2 regions of the Lentzea kristufekii genome follow, and region 2 is predicted to be linked to the other one. Evidence: riboswitches for the same ligand, from Rfam matches in the RefSeq annotation. Region 2 holds a riboswitch; the other holds the start of a gene.
What was found. A riboswitch is a leader RNA that binds a small molecule or an ion and turns the genes downstream of it on or off. The one in region 2 is predicted to bind glycine.
Positions count from the first base shown of each region.

Region 1: another riboswitch for glycine. It lies ahead of gcvP (aminomethyl-transferring glycine dehydrogenase); the one in region 2 lies ahead of gcvH (glycine cleavage system protein GcvH).

Region 1 is NZ_JAXAVV010000014.1:235,441-239,852, forward strand. It holds gene gcvP (aminomethyl-transferring glycine dehydrogenase) at 1-2,556, opposite strand, end outside; glycine riboswitch at 2,605-2,711, opposite strand; glycine riboswitch at 2,715-2,810, opposite strand; gene SK571_RS27980 (Clp protease N-terminal domain-containing protein) at 2,867-3,838, opposite strand; gene SK571_RS27985 (MerR family transcriptional regulator) at 3,926-4,412, opposite strand, start outside.
Region 2 is NZ_JAXAVV010000026.1:114,140-118,551, reverse strand. It holds gene SK571_RS38020 (TROVE domain-containing protein) at 1-283, shown strand, start outside; gene SK571_RS38015 (winged helix-turn-helix transcriptional regulator) at 360-713, shown strand; gene SK571_RS38010 (L-serine ammonia-lyase) at 795-2,159, opposite strand; gene gcvH (glycine cleavage system protein GcvH) at 2,188-2,571, opposite strand; glycine riboswitch at 2,635-2,727, opposite strand; gene ald (alanine dehydrogenase) at 2,953-4,065, shown strand; gene SK571_RS37995 (TetR/AcrR family transcriptional regulator) at 4,138-4,412, opposite strand, start outside.

The DNA of each region.
Region 1 (4,412 bases), on a different contig from region 2:
GCGCTTGGCCACGTCGTCCACCGTCACGCCGGTGGCCTTGGTGATCGGGCGCAGGTCGAGGATGCACTCGTGGGCCACGAAGCCGCCCTCGCCGGTGTAGAGGACCGGGTAGTGCTCGTCGAGGCGGCGGGCCACGTAGTTCGCGGCCGCCACGGCGGTCAGGGTCGCGCGGCGCAGGCCGTCGCCGCCCATCATGCGCACGTACGCCCACGAGATCGGCAGGATCGACGCGGAACCCCACGGGGCGCCCGAGATCGGGCCGACACCGGTGGCCGGTCCCGCGGTCGGCTGCAGCGGGTGGTTCGGCAGGAACGGGGCGAGGTGGGACTTCACACCGATCGGGCCGACGCCGGGGCCACCGCCGCCGTGCGGGATGCAGAACGTCTTGTGCAGGTTCAGGTGCGAGACGTCCGAGCCGAACTTGCCGTAGCGGGCCAGGCCGATCAACGCGTTGAGGTTCGCGCCGTCGACGTACACCTGACCGCCCGCGTCGTGGACCAGGCCGCAGACCTCGCGGACGGTGTCCTCGTACACGCCGTGCGTCGACGGGTAGGTGATCATGATCGCGGCGAGGTCGTCGGCGTGCTCGGCGACCGTGGTGCGCAGATGGCCCATGTCGATGTTGCCCTTGTCGTCGCACTTCACGACGACGACGCGCATACCGGCCATGACGGCGGACGCGGCGTTGGTGCCGTGGGCGGACGACGGGATCAGGCAGACGTCGCGGTCGGCGTTGCCGTTCGCGCGGTGGTAGGCGCGGATCGCGAGCAGGCCCGCGAACTCACCCTGCGAACCGGCGTTGGGCTGCAGCGACACCGCGTCGTAGCCGGTGACCTCGGCGAGCCAGGCCTCCAGGTCCGAGACGATCTTCAGCAGGCCCTTGGCGTCCTCGACCGGCGCGAACGGGTGCAGCGTCGAGAACTCCGGCCACGTGATGGACTCCATCTCCGCGGTGGCGTTCAGCTTCATCGTGCAGGAGCCGAGCGGGATCATGCTGCGGTCCAGGGCGACGTCCTTGTCGGACAACGCGCGCAGGTAGCGCAGCAGCGCGGTCTCGGAGCGGTGCGCGTGGAAGACCGGGTGGGTCAGGTAGTCCGAGGTGCGGCGCAGGTCGGCCGGGATGCCGTCGGCGGTGTCGGCGTCGATGGCGTCCACATCGGACCCCGTGACACCGAAGGCCTCCCACACCGCGACGATGTGCGCACGCGTCGTCTTCTCGTCGCAAGCGATTGCCACGACGTCGTCGTCGACCTTGCGGAGGTTGATGCCGGCCTCGCGCGCCTTCTCGACGACAGCGGCGGCCTGGCCCTCGACGCGCACCTGGACGGTGTCGAAGAACTCGCCGTGCACGACGTCGAGCCCGGCCTCGCACAGGCCCGTGGCGAGCACGGTGGCCAGGCGGTGCACGCGGGTCGCGATCGAACGCAGGCCCTCGGGACCGTGGTAGACGGCGTACATGGACGCGATCACGGCCAGCAGCACCTGCGCGGTGCAGATGTTCGACGTGGCCTTCTCGCGGCGGATGTGCTGCTCGCGCGTCTGCAGGGCCAGGCGGTAGGCCAGCGAGCCGTCGGCGTCGACGGAGACACCGACGAGACGGCCGGGCAGCTGACGCTCCAGACCGGACCGGACGGCCATGTAGCCGGCGTGCGGGCCACCGAAGCCGATCGGCACGCCGAAGCGCTGCGTGGTGCCGATGACGACGTCCGCGCCGATCTCACCCGGCGCGCGCAGCAGCGTCAGCGCCAGCAGGTCGGCGACGACGACGGCCTGGGCGCCGGCGGCGTGGATCTCCTCGATCAACGCGGCCTGGTCGCGCACCACACCGGACGCGCCGGGGTACGACAGCAGCACGCCGAAGAAGTCGCCACCCAGGCCCAGTCCCTCGATGCCCTGCGACAGGTCCGCGACGACGATCTCGATGCCCAGCGGCTCGGCGCGCGTCTCGATGACGGCCAGCGTCTGCGGCAGCGTGTCGGCGTCGATGACGAACTTGTTCGACTTGGACTTGCCGGCGCGGCGCACCAGCGTCATCGCCTCGGCGGCGGCGGTCGACTCGTCCAGCATGGACGCGTTCGCGACCGGCAGGCCCGTCAGGTCGCCGACCATGGTCTGGAAGTTCAGCAGCGCTTCGAGGCGCCCCTGCGAGATCTCCGGCTGGTACGGCGTGTACGCGGTGTACCAGGCGGGCGACTCGAGCACGTTGCGCAGGATCACGCCCGGCGTCACGGTGTCGTAGTAGCCGAGGCCGATCATCTGCGTCATCGGGCGGTTCTGCGAGGCGAGCTCACGGAGCTCGGCCAGCGCCTCGGTCTCGGTGGCCGGGGCGGGCAGGTCCAGCACGAGGTCGCGCTCGTGAATGGACGAAGGCACCGCGTGCTGCGCCAGCTCCTCGAGCGAACCGACGCCGATGACGTCGAGGATGCGCGCGAGTTCGGCGGGGCGCGGACCCACGTGCCGGTCGGCGAACGGGGTGCCGTGCTCGAGAGCGGCGAGCGGAATCCGGAGGGGGTGGGCCCCCTGCTGGGGGTCGGTATTAACAGAGTCCTGCGTCATCAAACGCCTCCGGGGGCTGCGGGCACACGTGTCCTGGTGCCCTCCCCGCTCTGTCCGTACCCCGAGGGGCGCCTGAGAGGTTCACCCACCGGTCAGGATGGGCTTTCACCGTCGGCGGGATCGCCAGAAAACACCTGGTGATCCACTTTCCAGAGGCGTCTCGCTCGGCGGTCCTGGATGCCTGAGAGGTTCCCGGGGAGGGACTTGCTCCTTCGGCGCCGGGCTCGGGGCCCGGTCTCTCCCGCCAGAGTTCAGCGACTACCCGAGAAGAATACCCGCAGGCAGCTCAGGTAGTCCCTAGGGACGCGACCTACATCTCAGTCCGAAGACCGGCGAGCGCCCCGGCGACCGGGTCCGCGGGGTCGTCGCGCAACGCCACGAGCAGATGCGTGGTGCCCACGACGGCGTCGCCGCGACGGGCCGCGACGAGCTTCGCCCGTTCCACCGCACGCTCCACCTTGCCGCCGCTGACGGGCAACGCTGCCAGGTCGATTCCCGCCTCGCGCAACGCCGCCGCCCCGCCCGACTCGAACTCCGGCTTCAGCCTCCTGCCCGCCACCTCCAACTGGCGGTCGACCGACACCACCGCCTCCACCAGATCGCGGGACGACACCTCTCGCCTCGCGGCCACGGCCAGCCGTCCGGCCTCGTTGCGCACGACGGTCAGCACCGGCCCGCCCAGCCCCTGGCCGCGCGCGACCCAGCGCAGCAGCCAGCGCACGTACCCGCCGCCGGAGTCCCCCTCAAGTGCTCCCGCCTTGCGCAGCAACCGCACGGCGGGCGCTTCCTCGATCTCCGCGTAGGGCCGCGTGGCATCGGCCCGCACCGCGGCGGCCACCGCCTCGACGTCGACTCCGCGCAGCACGAACAGGTCGGCGGCACGTCCGGAACCCTGTTCCAGCAACGCGAGCGAGAGGTGGGTCGTGGTCAGCACGCCGTCGCCGGCCCGTGCGACCGCCGCGAGCAGACACTCCTCCAGAGCGCGGCTGACGGGCGGCACGGTCTCGAGGAGGAGGCGGTCGCAGGCGACGTTCATCAACGCCGTGACGTCCGGATGAGCCTCGGGAACGACGCCACCGTCGACGTCCGCCCAGTGCTCGTGCCCCCGCGCCATCGCCTGGGCCCGCAGCGACTTCACGCCGAGCTTGCGGCCGGGTCCGACGGTGTCGATCAGCGAGATCAGCAGGTTCTCGGTGCCGAGGAAGCCGAACTCCAGCCGGACCGCGCGCTGCGCCGCCGCTTCCAGCACCTTCACGACCTGATAGGAGGGGGTGATCGTCATGCCGGAAACGCTAGGGAACAACAAGATCCGGGCGCTTCCGCCGACCGGCCACTCACCAGCGCCAGTCGGCCACGATCATCAGGCCGGTCAGCCGGTGGCGCGCTCGCGACGCCGGCGGGTCAGCTCGTCCTCGGTCATCGGGGCGATCTCGACGCCGTCCGCACGTTCGGCCGGGAACTCGTGGATCGTGCCGGAGATCTCCCGCATCGCACCGCTGACCGCGATGCCGAACACGCCCTGGCCGCCCTGCAGCAGGTCGACGACCTCTTCGGGCGAGGTGCACTCGTAGACGGTGGTGCCGTCGGAGAAGAGCGTGATCTTCGCCAGGTCCTGCACGCCGCGGCGGCGCAGGTGGTCGACCGCGACCCTGATGTTCTGCAAGGAGACACCGGTGTCCAGCAGCCGCTTCACGACCTTGAGCACCAGGATGTCCTTGAAGGAGTACAACCGCTGGCTGCCGGAGCCGTGCGCCATCCTTATCGTCGGCGCGACCAGACCGGTCCTTGCCCAGTAGTCGAGCTGCCGGTACGTGATGCCCGCGATCTGACATGCCGCGGGTCCTCGGTAACCGACG
Region 2 (4,412 bases):
GCACGGCACCGACATCGTCGGGTCGCTGAAGCGCTCCTACCGGGGCCACGACCGCGTGTTCGTCATCTCGGACATGCAGACGATGTCCGGGTACCACGGGCAGGGTGTCTCGGACGTCGTGCCCGCGCACGTGCCGATCTACGGGTTCAACCTCGGTGGCTACCGCAACGCCGCGTACGCCACCGGCAAGGCGAACCGGCACGAATTTGGCGGCCTCACGGACGCCACTTTTCGCATGGTCCCCTTGCTCGAAGCAGGTCAGAACGCCACCTGGCCGTTCTGATGTGTGAGAGCTCTCCCGACGCGGAGAGCTCTCACACTTACTTTCAGTTAGCGTTGTGACCAGGTATGATCCCGCTATGGACTACAACGTGTTCGCGAAAGCGTGCCCGTCGCGTCCCACGCTGGAGCACATCACCGGCAGGTGGGGCAGCCTGACGCTGACCGCGCTCGCCGACGGGCAGCTGCGCTTCAACGAGCTGCGCCGCCGCGTCGACGGGGTCAGCGAGAAGATGCTGTCCCAGACGTTGCAGGCGCTGGAGCGCGACGGGCTCGTGCTCCGGGAAGCCCAGAACACGAACCCGCCCCGCGTCGACTACAGCCTCACGCCGCTGGGCCGCGACACGGCCGAGCGGTTGCTGTCGCTGATCCACCTGCTCGAGGGCCGCATGCCCGAGGTGCTGGCCGCGCAGGCCGCGTACGACGCCCGCTGAGCGGTACGAGCTCGCTCTTCCCCGCGCTGCGCGTTCCGCCGTCCGGATTGGACAACCGGAACGCGCAGCGCGTGTTGGAGATCAGCACTCGATGACGTTCACGGCGAGTCCGCCGCGAGCTGTCTCCTTGTACTTCACCGACATGTCCTTGCCGGTGTCCCGCATGGTCTTGATGACCTTGTCGAGCGACACGAAGTGCGAACCGTCGCCCCGCAAAGCCATGCGCACGGCCGTGATGGCCTTGATGGACGCGACGGCGTTGCGTTCGATGCACGGGATCTGCACCAGGCCGCCGATCGGGTCGCACGTCAGGCCGAGGTTGTGCTCCATGGCGATCTCGGCGGCGTTCTCGACCTGCTCGGGGGTGCCGCCGAGCACCTCGGCGAGGCCGCCGGCGGCCATCGAGCAGGCCGAGCCGACCTCGCCCTGGCAACCGACCTCGGCACCGGAGATCGACGCGTTCTCCTTGAACAGCACGCCGATCGCACCTGCGGTCAGCAGGAACCTGACCACGCCGTCGTCGGACGCTCCCGGCACGAACTTCGTGTAGTAGTGCAGGACCGCCGGGACGATGCCGGCCGCGCCGTTGGTCGGCGCGGTGACGACACGCCCGCCCGCCGCGTTCTCCTCGTTGACGGCCAGCGCGAAGAGCGTCACCCAGTCCATGACCCGCAACGGGTCGGTGACGAAGTGCTCCTTCTCCAGCGTCTTGCGCATTTCGGCGGCGCGGCGGCGGACCTTCAGGCCGCCGGGCAGGATGCCGTGCTCGTTGCAGCCGCGTTCGACGCACTCCTGCATGACGTGCCAGATGTGCAGAAGTCCTTGGCGGATCTCGGCTTCCGTTCGCCACGACAGCTCGTTGGCCATCATGATCTCGCTGATCGACAGGCCGGTCTCGCGGCAGCGCGCGAGGAGCTGGTCGCCGGTCAGGAACGGGTGCGGCAACGGCGTGGAGTCCGGCTTGATCCGGTCGGTGCCGCTGGCGTTCTCGTCGACGACGAAACCGCCGCCGATCGAGTAGTAGACGGCGTGCTCGACCGACTTGCCGTCCGCGAACGCCTCGAAGCTCATCCCGTTGGGGTGCAACGGGAGTGACTTGCGGCGGTGCATGACGAGGTCGCGGTCGTGCACGAAGCCGATCTCGTGCGTGCCGCCGAGCTTCAGCCGCCCGGTGGAGATGATCTCCTCGACGCGGGCGGCCGCGGCGGTGGGATCGACTTCTTCGGGGAGGTTGCCTTCGAGGCCGAGGAACACGGCCTTGGGGCTGCCGTGGCCGTGTCCGGTCGCACCGAGCGAGCCGAACAGCTCGACGTGCACGCGGTCCACTTCGGACGCACGCGCGCCGAGCTTCTCGACGAACATCGCGGCCGCGCGCATCGGTCCGACCGTGTGGGAGCTGGACGGTCCGATGCCGACGGAGAAAAGGTCGAAAACGCTGATCGCCACTGATCAGTCCTTCGTGGTGGTGGGGCGGTCAGTCAGACTTGGTGAGCTCGGCGTACTTCGCCGCCGTGAGGAGGTTCTCGGCCGAGTCGACGCGGACCTTGAACAGCCAGCCGGCGCCGTACGGGTCGCTGTTCACGACGGCCGGGTCGTCCACGACGGCGCTGTTGACCTCGATCACCTCACCGGTGACGGGCGAGAACAGGTCGCTCACGGACTTGGTGGACTCCAGCTCGCCGCAGACCTCGTTGGTGACGACCTCGGCACCGACCTCGGGCAGCTGGATGAAGACGATGTCGCCGAGCGCGTCAGCCGCGTACTCGGTGATTCCGCAGGTCAGCGGGTCCTGGGTGCCAGGCGTCCAGTCGACCCACTCGTGCTCGACGGTGTAGAGCAGGTTCTCGGGGAACTCCACGGCGCGACTCCTCTGGCTGTGACGGGTCAGGAAACTTGCGCCCCCTCCGCCGTGCAGAGTTGCCTACCCCGGGTGGTCTTGCTGCCTGAGAGTGTGCGGGAGCTTGCCCCTTCGGCGCCTCGACCAGTTCGTCGAGGTCTCTCCCACGCGGGTTCTGGCGCTGGCGCGCCGCGGCCGGTGTTCAGTTGTCCGGGGCGAACGCTATGTGCGGCCCCCGCCGAGTGTCAACGCGGGACGGTCGAGCGGAACGCGAACCGGCCTCAGGTCGCTTTGTCCCAGATGAACAACCAGCGGGGTATCAGATAGTGCGATCTGCACAGTGACATGACCTTGTGGCTGCCTCACATTGTGAGATGTCAGCCACCGAACGGAGGAGTCATCGTGCGGATCGCAGTTCCTCGCGAGATCAAGAACCACGAGTACCGCGTCGCTCTCACCCCTGCCGGTGCGCACGAGCTGACCAGCCGCGGGCACGACGTCTACGTCGAGCAGGGCGCCGGTCTCGGTTCCGCGATCACCGACGAGGAGTACCTCGCCGCGGGCGCCAAGGTCCTCGCGACCGCCGACGACGTCTGGGCCGAGGGCGACCTGGTCCTCAAGGTCAAGGAGCCGATCGCCGAGGAGTACCCCCGTCTCCGCGCCGGCCAGACCCTCTTCACGTACCTGCACCTCGCCGCCGACAAGCCGCTGACCGAGGCGCTGCTCGCGTCCGGCACCACGGCCATCGCCTACGAGACCGTGCAGCTGCCGAACCGCGCGCTGCCGCTGCTCGCCCCGATGTCCGAGGTCGCGGGCCGGCTGGCCCCGCAGGTCGGCGCGTTCGCGCTGATGAAGCCCTCCGGCGGCCGCGGCGTGCTGCCCGGCGGCGTCCCCGGTGTCGCCCCGGCCCGCGTGGTCGTGATCGGCGGCGGCGTGGCGGGCGTCAACGCGGCCACCATCGCCGTCGGCATGGGCGCGGACGTGCAGATCCTCGACACCAACGTCGACCGCCTGCGCCAGATCGACGCCCAGTTCCAGGGCCGTCTGCGCACGCTCGCCTCGAACTCGTTCGCGATCGAGCAGGCCGTCCGCGAGGCCGACCTGGTCATCGGTGCCGTGCTCGTCCCCGGTGCCGCGGCCCCGAAGCTCGTCTCGAACGCGCTCGTCGCCGAGATGAAGCCGGGTTCGGTGCTCGTCGACATCGCCATCGACCAGGGCGGTTGCTTCGAGGACTCCCGCGCCACCACGCACGCCGAGCCGACCTACGAGGTCCACAACTCGGTGTTCTACTGCGTCGCGAACATGCCGGGCGCCGTCCCGCGCACCTCGACCTACGCGCTGACCAACGTGACGCTGCCCTACGCCGTCGCGCTGGCCGACAAGGGCTGGGAGAAGGCGCTCAAGGACGACCGTTCGCTCGCCCTGGGCCTGAACGTCCACGCCGGTCTGCTGACCAACGGCCCGGTGGCCGAGGCGACCGGGCTCGTGCACACGCCGCTGGAGACCGTCGTCTGAAAGCCAACTGGATGACTGAGGCCCCCGCACGCGTGAATCGCTGCGGGGGTTTCGCCTGTCCGGCGCCGGTGCTCACGACCGCAACGCCTCCAGCTTCGCCTTGACGCCCTCGATCACGCAGTCCAGCCCGAACTCGAACTGGCGCTCAAGCGACCACAACTCGCTCTCGTCCAGCATCGCGACGTACTGCGGGTGCTTGTCCCGGTAGAGGTCGGCGATCTTGTCCATGTCCGGTGGCGGCGAGTCCATCCCGCCGCGGCCGATGAAGTTGACCTCGGCGATCGCGTACCCGTTGACGAAGCTGCCCACCGTGGAGATCGACTGGGCAGCGGCCACGGTCGACAGTC